DNA from 2 places in the Streptomyces sp. NBC_00016 genome. Region 2 is predicted to be linked to the other one. Evidence: riboswitches for the same ligand, from Rfam matches in the RefSeq annotation. Region 2 holds a riboswitch; the other holds the start of a gene.

Region 1 (9,211 bases), 4.8 Mb from region 2:
GTGGGCGGATAGCCGTAGCCGCCGGCGGGAGCCTGGGCCGGGGCGGGTGCGTGCGCCTCACGGTCGTAGAAGGGCCGGGCGGTGGCACGCATCCACATCACGACGGGGTCGTACTCGTCCGTCATGGCGACCGTCGACACCGGCAGCCCGTCCGGCACGGCTCCGATGGACTGCTGCATCATCGCCCGTACGGCGTCCACGGCCGGCGGGGAGGAGTCGTACACGTCGAGCCCGATGGCCAGATAGGGCGCACCGAGCGCCGGCTGCACCCAGGCGCGGCGCAACGCGCGGACCGCCGGGGTACGGTGGGCGTTCTGCGCGAGCAGGGCGTAGAACTGCGGGATCTCGATGCCCGGTTCGGACAGCCGCAGCGGCCCGGCCGGCTGGCGCTCCAGGCCGGTGGCGATCCGGCGCAGATCCAGCCACGGGATGCCGACCCCGCCGCCGGGGGCGTGCGGGTTCAGCCAGAGGCCGTAGTGGTCGGGGTAGAGGGTGCGGGCCACGTCCAGCCCGTCGACCACCTCGTACGACCTGTTCCAGCCACTCGCGCTGAGCTCCTGTGCGGAGGTGACGCAGGGGGCGTAGCCGTGTCCTTCGACCTCCATGTTTCCGTACTGGGCGTCCGGGGAGCCGGCCTGGCCGTGCCACAGCAGCATCCAGACCTGGCCGGAGGAGGGGGTCGCGAGCGCGCGCAGGAGCGCCTCGTAGGCGTCGTAGCGCCCGGGCGTGACCTGGCGCAGCATGTGCTCGACCGAGCCGGTCGCGGCAGTGCCAGCGCTCACTTTTTATCGCCCCTTCGAGAAGTTGCCCCGCGTCGGAGTCCAGCTTAGGCGCTCCGCCGGTCCGGCCGTTGAGGGCTCGAGGCCCGCTGTGATCTTCGGGCTGCGGATCGTGTGCGGCCGGGCGCGCCCGGCGGCGGAGCCGCCTACGGACACGGCCCCGCGCCCTTCGGGTGGCTTCACCGGTCCCTCGTGTAGAAGGGGCGGACGCGGGCCCTCAGCCAGTCGCCCACCGGGTCCTGTGCGACGTCCAGGAGGACCAGGTTGACCGGCCACGGGGCCGCGGTCCTGCCCAGAGCCCTGCCCAGAGCCTCCAGCGGCAGTGCCCTCAGGTCGCCTTCCGACTGGGAGAGTTCCACGCCCACGAACATCACCGGGTCCGCCGTCTCGATGGCGGCCAGGCAGCGGCGGGCCGTGCGGACCACGCCCGTGGCCTCGAACTCGGCCGAGGCCGCGGCCAGGAAGTCGATCGGGTCGTCCTGCCAGTCGGGCTCGTAGAGGCGGACCCGGCCGCCGGCCGCGGTGCCGTCCAGCGGGGTGCGGCCCGCCCGGCAGAGCTCGGCCACGGCGGGCGGGGGCAGCGGGACACCGACCACGCCGTCCGGGTTCACCAGGATGCCCACCTGCGGGGGCAGCCCCCGGGCGAACTCCACCGCCGGCGCGATCGTGAACGACATATGCGATCCGACGACCTGCCGGAACTGCTCCTCGGAGCTGAAGACCGGCACGTACACCTGGCCCTCGATCTCCATCGTGGGCAGGTCGAGGGGGCCGCTGTGCGGGCCGCCGCCGCCGGGCAGCGGCACCCAGACGAAGCTGCGTCCGAGCACCTCGACGATCCGGCCGCCGGCTCCCGGCACGCCGAGGGAGACGGAGAGCACCTCCTCCAGCTCGTTGCCGGGCCATCCGCCGTGCGGATGGGGGTGTGCCTGCGCCGGAAAGTCCGCGGAGAAGTCCGTCGGAAAGTTCGCCGGGGGGAAATCCATCTGCCTACCGCCTGCTGAGAACCGCTCACTTCGCTGTGGCTGAAAGGCTAGCGGGTACCGGGGGCCGCACCCGAGCCCTCAGCCCGTGAATCCGATGCGGCGCAGCGTGTCGGCCGCCGCGCGGTCGAGCAGCACCGCCGAGCCGCAGCCCTGGGGCAGCCGCCCCTTCTCCACCGAGCGCGCCAGCCGGGCGGCGGCGTGGCGGTGGCGCAGGAACGCGTACCGGGAGACGCCCCGGCCGCGCTCGCGCTGCCCCTCCAGAGCCGTGTCCGCGCCGACGTCCAGCAGCAGCAGGTGGAGGGTGCCGCCGCGGCGGCGGGCCTCGCGGGCCAGCCAGTCACGGACCCAGGCCTGGGTGCCGCAGTCGTGCACGACGACGCCCTCGCCGCTGCGCAGCGCCCGGCGCAGCCCTGCGTAGTGGGCGAGCCGGACGAGGGGGCGGTAGAGGCCGTAGGGCAGGAAGCGGGGGGCGCGGGCGTCCCAGCGGTCCCGGGTGTCCTGGGAGTCGACGCGGATGCCCTGCACGGTCCGCCGCATGAGGGTGGACTTGCCGCTGCCGGGCAGACCCGTGACCACGACCAGGTCACGGGGACCGAAGAGCAGGCCGTGCGGGCTGCGGCCGGCCCGTTCGCGCAGGTCACGGACGACGGGCGCCGACTGCGGGCCGCACGCCTCCCGGGCCGGGGCGACGGGCTGCGCGGGCAGCGCGATCCCCGAGCCGGTCGCGAATGCCGTGGACCTCGCCCTGGTCGTCCTGTTCACCGTGATCGTCCTCCCCTGGGGTCAGATGGTGTCCTCATCCCCACCGAGCGTAAAGAGAAGGTAATGCGCCACGCCCGGCGATTTCGTGCGCGTACCGACACAAGCCGGTTACAGATGCGGCCTGCCGTGATCGGGGCGAGCCGTGCAATGATGGCCGCGCCAACTGCATACCGGCCGTTTGAATCCGCGCGGGAGAGTCCTCAGCAGCAGCTTCGCTGGGGCGCCGAAGGAGCAAGTCCCTCCCTTGAATCTCTCAGGCCCCGTTACCGCGCGGGCGAGGCACATCTGAAAAGCGGGCCGCTGTCTCCAGTGGCTCCACCCAAGGTGCAAGTCATGACCGATCCCGTGCGGGGCGTCATGGCGAACCTCTCAGGTTCCGATGACAGATGGGGAGGAACGACCTCGCCGTGCCGTCATGCCTTGGGAGACGAACGCCCGATGAGCAGTACCGACCCCGCATCCGCCCAGACCGCCGAACAGCGCCACACCGCCCTCGACGCGGTGCATCGCGCGCTCGGCGCGACGATGACCGACTTCGCCGGCTGGGACATGCCCCTGCGCTACGGCTCCGAGCGCGACGAGCACCACGCCGTCCGCACCAGGGCCGGGCTCTTCGACCTGTCGCACATGGGTGAGATCACCGTCACCGGCCCGCAGGCCGCCGCCCTTCTCGACTTCGCCCTGGTGGGCAACATCGGGGCGGTCAGGAACGGCCGCGCCCGCTACACGATGATCTGCCGGCCGGACGGCGGCATCCTGGACGACCTGATCGTCTACCGGCTGGCCGACACCGAGTTCATGGTGGTGGCCAACGCCTCCAACGCGCAGGTCGTGCTGGACGCGCTGACCGAGCGCGCCGAGGGCTTCGACGCGGAGGTCCGCGACGATCGCGACGCCTACGCGCTGATCGCCGTGCAGGGCCCCGAGTCCCCCGGCATCCTCGCCGCCGTCACCGACGCCGACCTGGACGGCCTGAAGTACTACGCCGGTCTGCCCGGAACCGTCGCCGGCGTCCCCGCCCTGATCGCACGCACCGGCTACACCGGCGAGGACGGCTTCGAACTGTTCGTCCGGCCGGATGACGCCGTGGAGCTGTGGCAGGCGCTGACCAAGGCCGGCGAGGGCGTCGGACTGGTGCCCTGCGGTCTGTCCTGCCGGGACACGCTGCGCCTGGAGGCGGGCATGCCGCTGTACGGGCACGAGCTGAGCACCTCCCTCACCCCGTTCGACGCGGGGCTCGGCCGGGTGGTGAAGTTCGACAAGGACGGCGACTTCGTCGGGCGTACGGCCCTGGAGGCGGCCGCCGAGCGCGCCGCCTCGCAGCCCCCGCGCGTCCTCGTCGGCCTGGTCGCCGAGGGCCGTAGGGTCCCGCGCGCCGGGTTCGCCGTCGTCGCCGGCGGCGAGGTGATCGGCGAGGTCACGTCCGGCGCCCCCTCCCCCACCCTCGGCAAGCCGCTCGCGATGGCGTACGTCGACGCCGCGCACGCGGCGCCGGGGACCACGGGCGTCGGCGTGGACATCCGAGGCAGCCACGAGCCGTACGAGGTCGTGGCGCTGCCGTTCTACAAGCGCCAGAAGTAGACACTGGGCGCGTTGACGCCCGCCCGTACGTGACCCCGCGCACATTTCCGCTGCTCACGTGCGTTTCCAGCACTCCCCCATTCACCAGCACCCTCCCGCGTACAGGAGAATTCAAGCCATGAGCAACCCCCAGCAGCTGCGCTACAGCAAGGAGCACGAGTGGCTGTCGGTCGCCGAGGACGGCGTCTCGACGGTCGGCATCACGGAGCACGCGGCCAACGCGCTCGGCGACGTGGTCTTCGTACAGCTCCCGGAGGTCGGTGACACGGTGACCGCGGGCGAGACCTGCGGCGAGCTGGAGTCGACCAAGTCGGTCAGCGAGCTGTACGCGCCGGTCTCCGGTGAGATCGTCGAGGTCAACCAGGACGTCGTCGACGACCCGGCGCTGGTGAACTCCGCCCCCTTCGAGGGCGGATGGCTGTTCAAGGTACGCACGGCGGGCGAGCAGGACGACCTGCTCTCCGCCGACGAATACACCGCCTTCACCGCCGGCTGAGGAGTCGTAGACGCATGTCCGTCCTGAACACGCCCCTGCACGAGCTCGACCCGGAGATCGCCGCCGCGGTCGACGCCGAGCTGAACCGCCAGCAGTCCACGCTCGAGATGATCGCCTCGGAGAACTTCGCTCCGCTCGCGGTGATGGAGGCGCAGGGCTCGGTCCTGACCAACAAGTACGCCGAGGGCTACCCGGGCCGCCGCTACTACGGCGGCTGCGAGCACGTCGACGTGGCCGAGCAGATCGCGATCGACCGGATCAAGGAGCTGTTCGGCGCCGAGTACGCCAACGTCCAGCCCCACTCGGGCGCCTCCGCCAACCAGGCCGCCCTGTTCGCGATGGCCCAGCCCGGCGACACGATCCTCGGCCTGGACCTGGCGCACGGCGGTCACCTGACCCACGGCATGCGGCTGAACTTCTCCGGCAAGCAGTTCGACGTGGTCGCCTACCACGTCGACGACGCCGGCCTGGTCGACATGGCCGAGGTCGAGCGGCTCGCCAAGGAGCACCGCCCGAAGGTGATCATCGCGGGCTGGTCGGCGTACCCGCGGCAGCTGGACTTCGCGGAGTTCCGCCGGATCGCGGACGAGGTCGAGGCCTTCCTGTGGGTCGACATGGCGCACTTCGCGGGTCTGGTCGCGGCCGGTCTCCACCCGAACCCGGTGGAGTACGCCGACGTCGTCACGTCCACCACCCACAAGACGCTGGGCGGCCCCCGCGGCGGCATCATCCTCGCGAAGAAGGAGTTCGCGAAGAAGCTGAACTCGTCCGTCTTCCCGGGCTTCCAGGGCGGTCCCCTGGAGCACGTGATCGCGGCCAAGGCGGTCTCCTTCAAGGTCGCGGCGAGCGAGGACTTCAAGGAGCGTCAGGCCCGCACGGTCGAGGGCGCGAAGATCCTCGCCGAGCGCCTGACCGCGCCGGACGCCCGCGCGGCCGGCGTGAACGTCCTGTCCGGCGGCACCGACGTGCACCTGATCCTGGTCGACCTGCGCGAGTCCGAGCTGGACGGTCAGCAGGCCGAGGACCGGCTCCACGAGGTCGGCATCACGGTCAACCGCAACGCGGTCCCGAACGACCCGCGCCCCCCGATGGTCACCTCCGGACTGCGGATCGGCACGCCCGCCCTCGCGACCCGCGGCTTCACCGCCGAGGACTTCGCCGAGGTCGCGGACGTGATCGCCGAGACGCTGAAGGCGCCGTCCCCCTTCGCGGCGGCCGAAGCGGCGGCGCTCAAGGCCCGGGTCACGGCCCTCGCCGACAAGCACCCGCTGTATCCCGGTCTGAGCAAGTAGTTCCTTTTCCCGGGTGCCGCGCACACTGAGAGGTGTGGGCGGCACCCCGCACCACCCTGCATTGAGGAGTTCCCCCGTGGCCATCTCGGTCTTCGACCTGTTCTCGATCGGCATCGGCCCGTCCAGCTCCCACACGGTCGGCCCGATGCGCGCGGCCCGCATGTTCGCCCGGCGGCTGCGGGGCGAGGGCCTACTGGATTCCGTCGCGTCGGTGCGCTGCGAGCTGTACGGCTCGCTCGGTGCGACCGGCCACGGCCACGGCACGCCGAAGGCGGTGCTGCTCGGCCTGGAGGGCTCCTCGCCGCGCACGGTGGACGTGGAGGGCGCGGACGACCGGGTGGAGCAGATCAGGGGTTCCGGCCGGCTGCGGCTGCTGGGCTCGCACGAGATCCCGTTCTCCTTCGACGAGGACCTGGTCCTGCACCGCCGCAAGGCCCTCCCGTACCACGCCAACGGCATGACGATATGGGCCCACGACGCCCAGGGCGCCGAGCTGCTGGCGAAGACGTACTACTCGGTCGGCGGCGGCTTCGTCGTGGACGAGGACGCGGTCGGCGCGGACCGCATCAAGCTCGACGACACGGTCCTGAAGTACCCCTTCCGCACGGGCGACGAGCTGCTGCGGCTGGCGAAGGAGACCGGCCTGTCGATCTCCTCGCTGATGCTGGAGAACGAGCGCGCCTGGCGCACCGAGGACGAGATCCGGGACGGGCTGCTGGAGATCTGGCGGGTGATGCAGGCCTGCGTGTCCCGGGGCATGTCCCGCGAGGGCATCCTGCCGGGCGGCTTGCGGGTCCGCCGTCGGGCTGCCATGACGGCGCGTCAACTGCGGGCGGAGGGCGACCCGTTGGCGCTCTCCATGGAGTGGATCACGCTGTACGCGATGGCGGTGAACGAGGAGAACGCGGCCGGCGGCAGGGTGGTGACGGCCCCCACCAACGGCGCGGCCGGCATCATCCCGGCGGTCCTGCACTACTACGTGAACTTCGTGCCGGGCGCCGATGAGGACGGGGTGGTCCGCTTCCTGCTCGCGGCCGGCGCGATCGGCATGCTCTTCAAGGAGAACGCCTCCATCTCCGGCGCCGAGGTCGGCTGCCAGGGCGAGGTCGGCTCGGCCTGCTCGATGGCGGCGGGCGCGCTGGCCGAGGTCCTCGGCGGCTCCCCCGAGCAGGTCGAGAACGCGGCCGAGATCGGCATGGAACACAACCTCGGCCTGACCTGCGACCCCGTGGGCGGCCTGGTCCAGATCCCGTGCATCGAGCGCAACGGCATGGCCTCGGTGAAGGCGGTCACCGCGGCCAGGATGGCGATGCGCGGCGACGGTTCGCACAAGGTGTCCCTGGACAAGGTCATCAAGACGATGAAGGAAACGGGCGCGGACATGAGCGTCAAGTACAAGGAGACGGCCCGGGGTGGGCTGGCGGTGAACATCATCGAGTGCTAGGGAAGCAGGCCCTCCCTGATCACGAGGTGGAACATCCCCGGGACCAGCTGGACGCAGGGGCCTGCCATGAAGTGGTACGCGTTCACGGCGGTGACGATCCGGCCGTCCCGGACGCGAGCTGCGGCTGCCATGGCGTGGCCGTAGAGCCCGCCCTTGCTCAGGCCCAAGGCGGCGAACAGGTGTCTCGGCGATCTTCTTGACTCCGGCAATCCTCGCCACCGGCTTGCCCTGCGCGGACAAGAGCACCGTCCGGGCCCGCCGCCAGGTCACCACTCACCCGGCGCCTCTGCGGACGATCCGCGACAGGCGCTGTCGCCCGTCGTCATCGATCTCGCGGACGCGTACCCGTTCTGCCACCCGAGCCTGACGACAGCGCGCCGCCCGCGCGGCGCCGGGAGCCCCCGCGTTCCGAGAGTGGCGCCGAATCGAGGGACCACGCCGCCCGATGGGCGGGGCTTTACGACCGATCCGGTGAAATGCAGCGACATGCCGCAAGATCAGCACTCTCCGTGTCTACATAAGCACTATCAGTGACATCATCGGCCGATCTGACTGTCTTGCAGCGGATTGGCACCCGGAGGCTGAAGTGGGAACGCTGAACAAGCTGGAACAGCGCTTCGAGGCTCTAGTCAACGACACCTTCGCCAAGATCTTCAGATCCGCTGTGCAACCCCTGGAGTTCGCCGGCGCACTCCGGCGCGAGTGCGACGTCAACGCCAGGATCTGGATCCAGGGCTGCACCATCGCACCCAACGGTTTCGTCGTCGAACTCAGTCCGGGCGACCACGAGGCCTACGGCGCATGCCTGGTCATGCTCGGCGAAGAGCTGGTCGAGAAGGTGCGCGCGCATGCCGAGGAACAGGAGTACTCGTTCGTAGGTCCGTTGAAGGTTCAGCTACAGCGGACGGAGAACTTGAAGGTCGGGCAGTATCGCGTGCGCAGCCGCCTCGAGGTGCCGCCCGAGGTCCAGCACGCCCTGGAAGTCGACCAGTGGTACCGCGCCACGCACGCGACGGCGGTCGGGCTGGGCGGCGGCGGCGCCCGGACCTGGCAACCGCCGACACCTGTCCTGCGAGGCGACAAGCGGGCACTGACCCCTGATCAGCTCATATCGATGGGGCTTTCATTCAGCGAAAACGGCAGCTTGGTCCGCGCCGCCCAGCCGAGCGCTCTCGCCGCGCCACCGCGGCCGCTCCGCCCTGTGAAACCCGTGGCGGACCGCCCGGGCGTCGTCGTCCTGTCTCGGTCCGGTCACGCGGTACGTGCCGCCGCTGCCGGGCAGGGCGGGCGTCCGGCGCTCGAGCCCGCGGGCGTGGTACCGGGCGTGAAGCCTGCCCGCCGCCACGCCGTCGACTCCGTGCCCGAGGGGCCCACCATCTCGTCGAAAGGACACAACATGACCAACGATCGCGACATGTACGCCGCCGATCCTGCACCCGGCAGGGGCAGGGAGCTCTCCGACGGGCTCGTTCCCACGCCTCCGGACCCGCACGTCGCCGACGGGCTCCAGGCCTCCGTGCCGACGGAGCCGTTGACCAGCCCGCGGGCGGCCCACGAGACCGTGACGCAGGGCGGGCCGGCGGAGAATCACTCCCCGGCGCCTGCGGGGAACCGCTTCGGCGCAGTACCCCTTGCGGCTCCCTATGACAGGGGCGCGCCGCCGACCCGGGTCGCCGGCGGGACCGCGCCCTACGCTCGCCCGCCGGCGCACCACGCTCCGGCCCAATGGCTGGAGCCGGACTGGAACGGCCGCGGGGCACTGGGGCACAGTGCGACCGTCGAGCTGTCCCCCGACCGCCTGCTGCGCGGCCAGCCCAACGGCCGAAAGATCCTCAGCCGGTTGCGCATCGGCGGCAGGACCGCCGAACGAG
Region 2 (9,211 bases):
CCCGCCGCCGCGTCCGGCTCCGGCCCGAGCCGGCGGACGGGGGCGGCGGGCCTACGTCCGGGCCGCTGCGCTTGTCCGGAAGGAAGGTGGAGGTCATCGCCTGCTACTGCTCTTCCTTCGCGACCTTGGTGATCGACTCGGTGACCTGCTGAGGCGACTTGGACCCGGCTATGAGGGCGGCGACGCTGTCGTTGACCTCCTGGCCGAGGGCCGGCGCGTAGGCCTGGTCGAGGTAGAGCTGGAAGCCGGTGGCGGCCTTCAACTGGGCCTGTACGGCCTTGATGTTGGGGTCGGCGATGGCGCTCTCGGCGGCCGGTACGACGGGCAGCACCCCGGTCTTCTTGACCAGTTCGGTGTCCGTGGCGGCGGTGGCGAAGAACTTCAGGAAGTCGACGGCCGCCTGCGGGGCGTCCTTGCGCAGGGCGTGCCCGCCGCCTCCGCCGAACACCTCGGTGATCACACCCTTGCCGCCGTCGACCGCCGGGAACGGGAAGAAGCCGAGGTTCGCGCCGAGCCCCTTGCCCGCGTCGGCCTCCACCACCGGCGCCCACTGGCCCATGAGTTCCATCGCCGCCTTGCCGTTGCCGACGGCGGCGGCCTGGCCGGTGGGGCTGGAGTAGGCGGCGCCGAGGAAGCCCTTCTGGAACGGCTGGAGATCGACCAGGTCCTGGAGGTGCTGCCCGGCCTGGACGAACCCGTCCCCGGTGAAGTCCTTGTCGTCCCCGGCCGTGCGCAGGGCGTCGACACCGGCGGTGCGCATCGCGAGATACGCCCAGTAGTACATTCCGGGCCACTTCTCCTTGCCCGCCAGCGCGAGCGGCGTGATCCCGGCGGCCTTCAGCTTGCGCACCGCGTCGAGGAAGCCGCTCCAGGTGGTCGGGGGAGCACTGATCCCGGCCTGCTTGAAGAGCGCCTTGTTGTACCAGAACCCGATCATGCCGATGTCGAACGGGACACCGTACGCCTTCTTGTCGAGCAGGTAGGGCTCGCGGGCGACCGGGAGCAGGCCGTCGGCCCACTCCTTCGTCCGCTCCGTGAGGTCCTCGACGAGCCCGGCGTCGACCTGCTGCTGCAGGACACCGCCGCCCCAGGTGTGGAAGATGTCGGGCAGCTTCCCGGAGGCGGTCAGCGCCGTCATCTTCGACTTGTAGGCGTCGTTCTCCAACTGCACGATCTTGATCTTCACCTTGGGGTTCTGGGCCTCGAACTGCTTGGCGAGACCGGCCCAGACGTCCTTGGTCGGCTGGGTGGTGGAGATGTTCCACCACTCGATGGTGGTCGTCCCCGACGACCCTCCGTCCGAGTCGCCGCCGCAGGCGCTCAGTGCCGTCATGCTCAGACCGGCCGCGGCGGAGGCCGCCAGAAAGCCGCGGCGGGAGAGTGCCGGGTCGCCCATCATGCGCTCCTTGATAGATCGAAAGTTTCGAACCAGATCCAGAAAGCTTCGCTGCTGCCGCACCCTAGAGACACCCTCCGACGGGTGGCAACCCCTTGAACACAGGGAATCCGGGGGTCTTTTCACGGGAGAAGGCTCAGCGAGGCGCCAATGGGCATCGAAACATTCGGATCAATCGGCGAACATTACGAAGCGAGCAGGGGCAATGATCCGACGGCCGGAAACAAACCGGGCGGTGCGTCACGCTGCGTGTCCACCCCGCGACCAGTCTTAACGGAAGCTTGACGCCGTGCCGCCCATGATCCAAGGGCCCAGGCGTCACTCTCCGCTTACGCTGATTCCGCCGTCCGCGTGATGGCCGAAACCACACGCCGATCCGCACCTCAGGAGCGCCCGATGGCCACCACCGAGCACCCTCCTCCCGGTCGCCTGCGCGCCTGGATGCTGGAGGGCCTGTCCGACATGGGCAAGGGCCACACTCCCCGGACGGCCCCGGCCACCGAGGCCGCGCCCGAGCACAAGGGCCAACGCTGGTACCGGGTGATGTGCCTGACCGGCGTCGACTACTTCTCGACCCTCGGCTACCAGCCGGGTATCGCCGCCCTCGCGGCCGGCCTGCTCTCGCCGGTGGCGACGATCGTGCTGGTCGTCGTCACCCTGGTGGGCGCCCTGCCGGTGTACCGGCGCGTCGCCGAGGAGAGTCCGCACGGCGAGGGCTCGATCGCGATGCTGGAACGGCTGCTGTCCTTCTGGAAGGGCAAGCTGTTCGTCCTGACCCTGCTCGGGTTCGCCGCCACCGACTTCCTGATCACGATCACCCTGTCCGCGGCGGACGCCTCGACCCACCTGGTCGAGAACCCGCACCTGACCAGCACCCTGCACGACCGGCAGATGGTGATCACGCTCGTCCTCGTCGCCCTGCTGGGAGCGGTGTTCCTCAAGGGGTTCCTGGAGGCCATCGGCGTCGCGGTCGCGCTGGTCGTCGTCTATCTCGGTCTGAACGTCGTCGTCGTGGCCGTCGGCCTGTGGCATGTGATCACCGAGGGCCATGTGGTCACCGACTGGGCCGACGCGCTGACCGCCGAACACGGCAACGTGTTCGCGATGATCGGTGTCTCCCTGCTGGTCTTCCCCAAGCTCGCGCTGGGCCTGTCCGGTTTCGAGACCGGCGTGGCGGTCATGCCGCACGTCCAGGGCGACCCTGACGACACCGCGGAGCACCCCAGGGGCCGCATCCGGGACACCAAGAAGCTGCTGACGACCGCCGCCCTGATCATGAGCGTCTTCCTGATCGCCACCAGCTTCATCACCACGGTGCTGATCCCGGAGAGGGAGTTCGAGTCCGGCGGCCAGGCCAACGGGCGCGCCCTCGCGTATCTCGCCCACGAGTACCTGGGCAACGCCTTCGGCACGGTGTACGACGTGTCGACGATCGCCATCCTGTGGTTCGCCGGCGCCTCCGCGATGGCCGGGCTGCTCAACCTGATGCCGCGCTACCTCCCCCGCTACGGCATGGCCCCGCACTGGGCCCGCGCCGTCCGCCCCATGGTCATCGTCTTCACCCTCGTCGCCTTCCTGGTCACCTGGATCTTCGACGCCGACGTCGACGCCCAGGGCGGCGCCTACGCCACCGGCGTACTGGTCCTGATGTCCTCGGCGGCGATCGCGGTGACCATCGCCGCCCGCCGCGCCCGGCAGCGGGGCTGGACGGTCGGCTTCGCCGCGATCTCGGCCGTCCTGCTCTACGTGACCGTCGTGAACGTCATCGAGCGCCCCGACGGCGTCAAGATCGGCGCCTGCTTCATCGCGGGCATCATCCTGGTCTCGCTGCTGTCCCGGCTGGCCCGAGCCTTCGAGCTCCGGGTGACCAGCGTGACGCTGGACCCGATGGCGGAACGTTTCATCCGGGACATGGCCAGCCGCAAGATACGGTTCATCGCCAACGAGCCCGACCAACGCGACAAGGCCGAGTACCGCGACAAGATCGAACAGATCCGGCAGGACAATGACATCCCGGGGGAGGATTTCGTCTTCGTCGAGGTCACCGTCGTCGACCCCTCCGAGTTCGAGTCCGGCCTGACCGTACGCGGCGAGGTGCTGCACGGCCGCTACCGCGTCCTGACCCTGGAGTCCTCCTCCATCTCCAACGCCCTGGCCGCGCTGCTGCTGAACACCCGTGACTCCACCGGCTGCATCCCGCACATCTACTTCGAGTGGACCGAGGGCAACCCCTTCGCCAACTTCCTGCGCTTCTTCCTGTTCGGCCAGGGCGAGGTCGCCCCGGTCACCCGGGAGGTCCTGCGCGAGGCCGAACCGGACCGCGACCGCCGCCCCCGCGTCCACACCGGCTGACCCGTCCCGGGCGTTTCGTCCCGGGACGAAACGAAGAGCTCCGACCCGACCCTCCCGACGCCGCCAGGACGACGCATACCCGCACATAACCCGCATAAGGCGACCCGCGGCCTACCGTTGACGCTCATGAGCCTGAGCATCCGCAACCAACTCCCCGGCACCGTCACCGCCGTCCGCCCCGGCGAGGTGATGGCCACCGTCAAGATCCGTCTGGACGGCGGCCAGGACCTCACGGCGGCCATCACGCTGGAGGCCGTGAACCAGCTCGCCCTGGCCGCGGGCACCGCCGTCCGCGCCCTGGTGAAGTCGACGGAGGTCTCCCTGGCCACCGGCCGGGTCGACGGCCTCTCGATCCGCAACCAGCTCACCGGCACGATCACCGGCCTGGTGACGGGCGAGGTCATGGCCTCGGTGAAGGTCTCCATGGACGGGGGCGAACTCACCTCGGTGATCACCAAGGAAGCAGCCACCGACCTCGGCCTCTTCGTCGGCTCCGACGTCATCGCGCTGATCAAGGCGACCGAGGTGTCCCTGGCGACGGCCTAGCACGCGTGAGGGCCCCCGCCCGGAACGGACGGGGGCCCTCACGCACCGGCTCAGTCCTCGTACGCGTCCAGCGGCGGGCACGAGCAGACCAGGTTCCGGTCGCCGAAGGCCTGGTCGATCCGGCGCACCGGCGGCCAGTACTTGTCGGCGGCCGACACACCGGCCGGGAAGACGGCCTCCTCACGCGTGTACGCGTGCTCCCACTCCCCGCCCAGCGCGGCCGCGGTGTGCGGGGCACCGTGCAGCGGGTTGTCCTCGGCCGGCCATGCGCCCGCCCCGACCTTCTCGATCTCCGCACGGATGGCGATCATCGCCTCACAGAAACGGTCGATCTCGATCAGGTCCTCGGACTCGGTCGGTTCGATCATCAGCGTCCCGGCCACCGGGAACGACATCGTCGGCGCGTGGAACCCGTAGTCGATGAGCCGCTTGGCGACGTCGTCGACGCTCACGCCGGTCGCCTTGGTCAGCGGCCGCAGGTCGATGATGCACTCGTGCGCGACCAGCCCGCCCGGCCCGTTGTAGAGCACCGGGTAGTGCGGCTCCAGCCGCTTGGCGATGTAGTTGGCGCTCAGCACGGCCACCTGCGTGGCCCGCTTGAGCCCCTCGCCGCCCATGAGCCGCACATACGCCCACGAGATCGGCAGTATCCCGGCGGAACCCCAGGGAGCCGCGGAGATCGGCCCCACCCCGGTCTCCGGCCCGGCGGCGGGCTGCAGCGGGTGGTTCGGCAGATACGGCGCCAGGTGCGACCGTACGGCGACCGGTCCGACGCCCGGGCCGCCGCCGCCGTGCGGGATGCAGAACGTCTTGTGCAGGTTCAGGTGCGAGACGTCCCCACCGAAGTGCCCCGGCTTGGCGAGACCGACGAGCGCGTTGAGGTTGGCGCCGTCGACGTACACCTGCCCGCCCGCCTCGTGCACCTGGGCGCAGATGTCGGCGACGTGCTCCTCGAACACCCCGTGCGTCGACGGGTAGGTGATCATCAGCACCGACAGCTCGTCCCGGTGCCGCTCGATCTTCGCCCGCAGGTCCTCGACGTCGATCTCGCCGTCCTCGGCGGTCTTCACGACGACGACCTTCATGCCCGCCATCACGGCACTGGCCGCGTTCGTGCCGTGCGCGGAGGACGGGATGAGGCACACGGTCCGCTGCTCGTCGCCGTTGCCCCGGTGGTACCCGCGGACGGCGAGCAGCCCGGCCAGCTCGCCCTGCGACCCGGCGTTCGGCTGGAGCGACACCTTGTCGTACCCGGTGACCTCGGCGAGCCGCTCCTCCAGCTCGCGGATGAGCGTCAGATAGCCCTCCGCCTGCTCGGCCGGCGCGAAGGGGTGCAGCTGCCCGAACTCGGGCCAGGTGACCGGCTCCATCTCGGTGGTCGCGTTGAGCTTCATGGTGCAGGAGCCCAGCGGGATCATGCCCCGGTCCAGCGCGTAGTCCCGGTCCGCGAGCCTGCGCAGGTAGCGCAGCATCGCGGTCTCGGAACGGTGCTGGTGGAAGACGGGATGCGTCAGCACCGCGTCGGACCGCAGCAGCCCGGCGGGCAGGGAGTCGGCGGTGGCCGCGTCGAGCGCCTCGATGTCGCCGTCCACCCCGAAGGCGGCCCAGACGGCGGACACCTGCGCCCGCGCGGTCGTCTCGTCGCAGGCGATCGACACCTGGTCGGCGTCGACGAGGTGCAGGTTGACCCCGCGCTCCCGCGCGGCGGCGACGACCTCGGCGGCCTTCGCCGGCACCCGTACGGTCAGCGTGTCGAAGTACGACCCGTGCACGACCTCGACACCACCGGCCTCGAGCCCGGCGGCGAGGATGGAGGCGTACCGGTGCGTGCGCCGGGCGATCGCCCGCAGCCCGTCGGGACCGTGATAGACGGCGTACATCCCCGCCATCACCGCCAGCAGCACCTGCGCCGTGCAGATGTTGCTGGTGGCCTTCTCGCGCCGGATGTGCTGCTCACGCGTCTGGAGCGCGAGCCGGTAGGCCTTGTGCCCGTCGGCGTCCACCGACACGCCCACCAGCCGCCCGGGCAGGCTGCGCGCGAACTGCTCGCGGACGGCCATGTAACCGGCGTGCGGCCCGCCGAAGCCCATCGGCACGCCGAACCGCTGCGTCGTTCCGACGGCGATGTCCGCCCCCAACTCGCCCGGCGACTTCAGCAGCGTCAGCGCGAGCAGATCCGCGGCGACGGTGACGAGCGCGCCGAGCCCGTGCGCCTGGTCGACGAGCGCCTTGAGGTCACGTACGGCACCGGAGGCGCCGGGGTACTGGACGAGCACGCCGTTGATCTCCCGCGCGGCGATCTCCGCCGGGATCCCGTCGCTCAGGTCGGCGACGACGATCTCCACGCCTGTCGGCTCGGCGCGGGTCTCGATCACGGCGATGGTCTGCGGCAGCGCGTCCGCGTCGATGAGGAAGAGGCCCTTCTTGTTCTTCCCCATGCGCCGGGACAGCGCCATCGCCTCGGCGGCCGCCGTGCCCTCGTCGAGCAGCGACGCACCGGAGGTCGGCAGCCCGGTGAGGTCGGCGACGACGGTCTGGAAGTTCAGCAGCGCCTCGAGCCGGCCCTGGGAGATCTCCGGCTGGTACGGCGTGTAGGCCGTGTACCAGGCCGGGTTCTCCATGACGTTGCGCAGGATGACGGGCGGCGTGAACGTCCCGTAGTAGCCGAGGCCGATCATCGAGTCGAGGACCTGGTTGCGGTCGGCCAGCGAGCGCAGCTCGGCCAGCACCTCGGCCTCGGTGCGCGCGCCCGGCAGGTCCAGCGCGTCGGCGTTCTTGATCACATCCGGGACCGCTGCGGCGGTGAGCTCGTCGAGCGAGCCGTAGCCGACCTGTGCGAGCATCTTGGCCCGCGCTTCGAGGTCGGGCCCGATGTGGCGCTGTTCGAAGGGGATTCCCTGCTCGAGCTCTGTGAGCGGAATGCGGTGGGCGGTCATTACGGAGGCCTCCTGGTCTGACACGACCTTCGAGGGTCACCACGGTGGGTACCCGGACGGCCTCCCCCTCTGTCATCTCAACCTGAGAGCTTCACCGGGCCGCCCGAGGGCACCCGGCTTTCACCGTCGGTGAGAGCGGAAGCCGTCGACGCCGTCGGCAACCGCCCTGCTTTCCAGAGTGACCTCGTCCGTGCGGTACGTGAGCCTGAGAGATTCCGGGGAGGATTTGCTCCTTCGGCGCCTCCGGTGATGTCCGGAGGACTCTCCCGCGCGGTGTCAGCAGCCGTTGTCAGACTACCAGCGGGGTCAACGAGACTCGCTCGAGTGGCCGCTCATCCCAATGTGCTCTTTTGTAGTGCTTACGGATGAGTTGCGACCAAGTGGAGGGCCCGTGCAGACCGACATCGATCCGCGCAACCTGATCGGCCGCAAGGCGTTCGACCGCAACGGCACCAAGATCGGCACGGTCGACGAGGTCTATCTCGACGACGCCACCGGAGTTCCGGAGTGGGCGGCCATACGCACCGGTCTGTTCTCCCGCGACGCCTTCGTCCCCCTGGAGCCCAGCCAACTGGTCGAGGGCACCCTGCGCATCCCCTTCGAACGGGCCCTGATCAAGGACGCTCCCGACTTCGGCGTGGGTCGCCACCTCTCCCCCGAACAGGAGCTCCAGCTCTACCACCACTACGGCCTCGACGTGGGCGCCGCTCCCCCGCTCCCCGACCGCGACTTCGGCCGACTGGCGGGTACGGACGACAGCTGAACCCTCTCGGCCCCTCAGCCGCAGGCCTGTAGCAGCGCCCCGAGAATCCCGGCAGGGTCGTACAGCGGCCGGGCGCCGTCCGTGACGGCTCTTCGGGTGCCGGCATCGACCGGATCGGTCCGCGCCCAGTGGGCGGAACCGATCACCACCGCGCCCTGCAGACCGGAGGCGGTCATATACCGCCATTCGGTGACGGACCCCCGTTCCTGGACCCGGACCACCTCCCCCAGGGCCGGCTCACGTGCCCACCCGTCGTCCTCCGCGTATCGGGCAGGCGCCGTCGACAACACCACGAGGTCCACATCCGAGTCGGGACGCGCGGCCCCGCGCGCAAAGGACCCGACGAGCAGCAGCCCCACCACGTCGCTCCGGTTCCCCGCCCACCGGGTGACCCGGTCCACCACCCGGCCCATCTCCGCTTCGCGCTCCGGCGACGCCCCCGCCGGGTCCGCGAACTGGCCTCCGTGCAGCTTCATGCAGCTCCCCATCCGTCACCGGTGTCGCCTCTCGGGACACCGCCACCGCTCCGACGCACCCCACACTTCGAACCGCTTCACTCTGTGTAACTGATCCGCCTCACGCGGAGTTCCCGGACTCCACCCCCGACGGCTTCGCCTCCGGACGCGGCGCTCCCGCCGCCGTTCCGCCACCGTCGTCCTCAGGTCTTCGTCGCACCAACGGCAACGGATCCGCCGGCTCCAGCCCCGGATCGTCGGTCCTGAAGGTACGCACCCGTCCCGGCTCCGACTCGGGCGTCTCGAACCGCACGGTGACCCGGCCCAGCCCGCTGCCCTGCACCCAACCGTGTCCGAGCTCGGCATGCCGCACGTCGTGTCCTGGGCGCCACTGGCGCTCGACCGGTACCGGCACCTCGCCGACGGGCTCGTCCGCGAGTTCCTCCTCGGACCCGTCCGCCCGGTCCTCGGCGGCCTGCGCGAACAGATCCTCCTGCGTGAAGTCCGCCAGCCCGCTGACGCCCACCCCGAGCAGCCGCACCCCGCCCGTCGTGTCCACCGAGTCCAGCAACCGGGCCGCCGCCTCCCGGACCACCGCCGGATCATCGGTGGGCCCGCGCAGGGTCTCGGACCGGGTGAGCGTGGAGAAGTCGTACCGCCGCACCTTCAGCACGATGGTCCGCCCCGACAGACCGGCCCCCCGCAGCCTGCGCACACACCGGTCCGCGAGCCGCTGCACCTCCAGCTCCACCCGGACCCGGTC

The links. A riboswitch is a leader RNA that binds a small molecule or an ion and turns the genes downstream of it on or off. The one in region 2 is predicted to bind glycine.
Region 1: it holds a riboswitch for glycine, as region 2 does, so the genes downstream of both, gcvT (glycine cleavage system aminomethyltransferase GcvT) here and gcvP (aminomethyl-transferring glycine dehydrogenase) in region 2, are expected to answer to the same signal.

Annotation. Positions count from the first base shown of each region.
Region 1 is NZ_CP108304.1:3,293,547-3,302,757, forward strand. It holds gene OG933_RS14390 (enhanced serine sensitivity protein SseB C-terminal domain-containing protein) at 1-743, opposite strand, end outside; gene OG933_RS14395 (enhanced serine sensitivity protein SseB) at 959-1,765, opposite strand; gene OG933_RS14400 (AAA family ATPase) at 1,844-2,533, opposite strand; glycine riboswitch at 2,707-2,806, shown strand; gene gcvT (glycine cleavage system aminomethyltransferase GcvT) at 2,966-4,108, shown strand; gene gcvH (glycine cleavage system protein GcvH) at 4,227-4,604, shown strand; gene glyA (serine hydroxymethyltransferase) at 4,619-5,896, shown strand; gene OG933_RS14420 (L-serine ammonia-lyase) at 5,973-7,340, shown strand; partial or broken gene OG933_RS14425 (cytidine deaminase) at 7,382-7,477, opposite strand; partial or broken gene OG933_RS14430 (IS630 family transposase) at 7,538-7,697, opposite strand; gene OG933_RS14435 (FhaA domain-containing protein) at 7,927-9,211, shown strand, end outside.
Region 2 is NZ_CP108304.1:8,134,434-8,143,644, reverse strand. It holds gene OG933_RS36065 (sugar ABC transporter permease) at 1-97, opposite strand, end outside; gene OG933_RS36060 (extracellular solute-binding protein) at 104-1,396, opposite strand; gene OG933_RS36055 (amino acid transporter) at 1,793-3,748, shown strand; gene OG933_RS36050 (TOBE domain-containing protein) at 3,875-4,294, shown strand; gene gcvP (aminomethyl-transferring glycine dehydrogenase) at 4,345-7,230, opposite strand; glycine riboswitch at 7,414-7,509, opposite strand; gene OG933_RS36040 (PRC-barrel domain-containing protein) at 7,622-7,993, shown strand; gene OG933_RS36035 (nucleotidyltransferase domain-containing protein) at 8,008-8,469, opposite strand; gene OG933_RS36030 (DNA polymerase IV) at 8,570-9,211, opposite strand, start outside.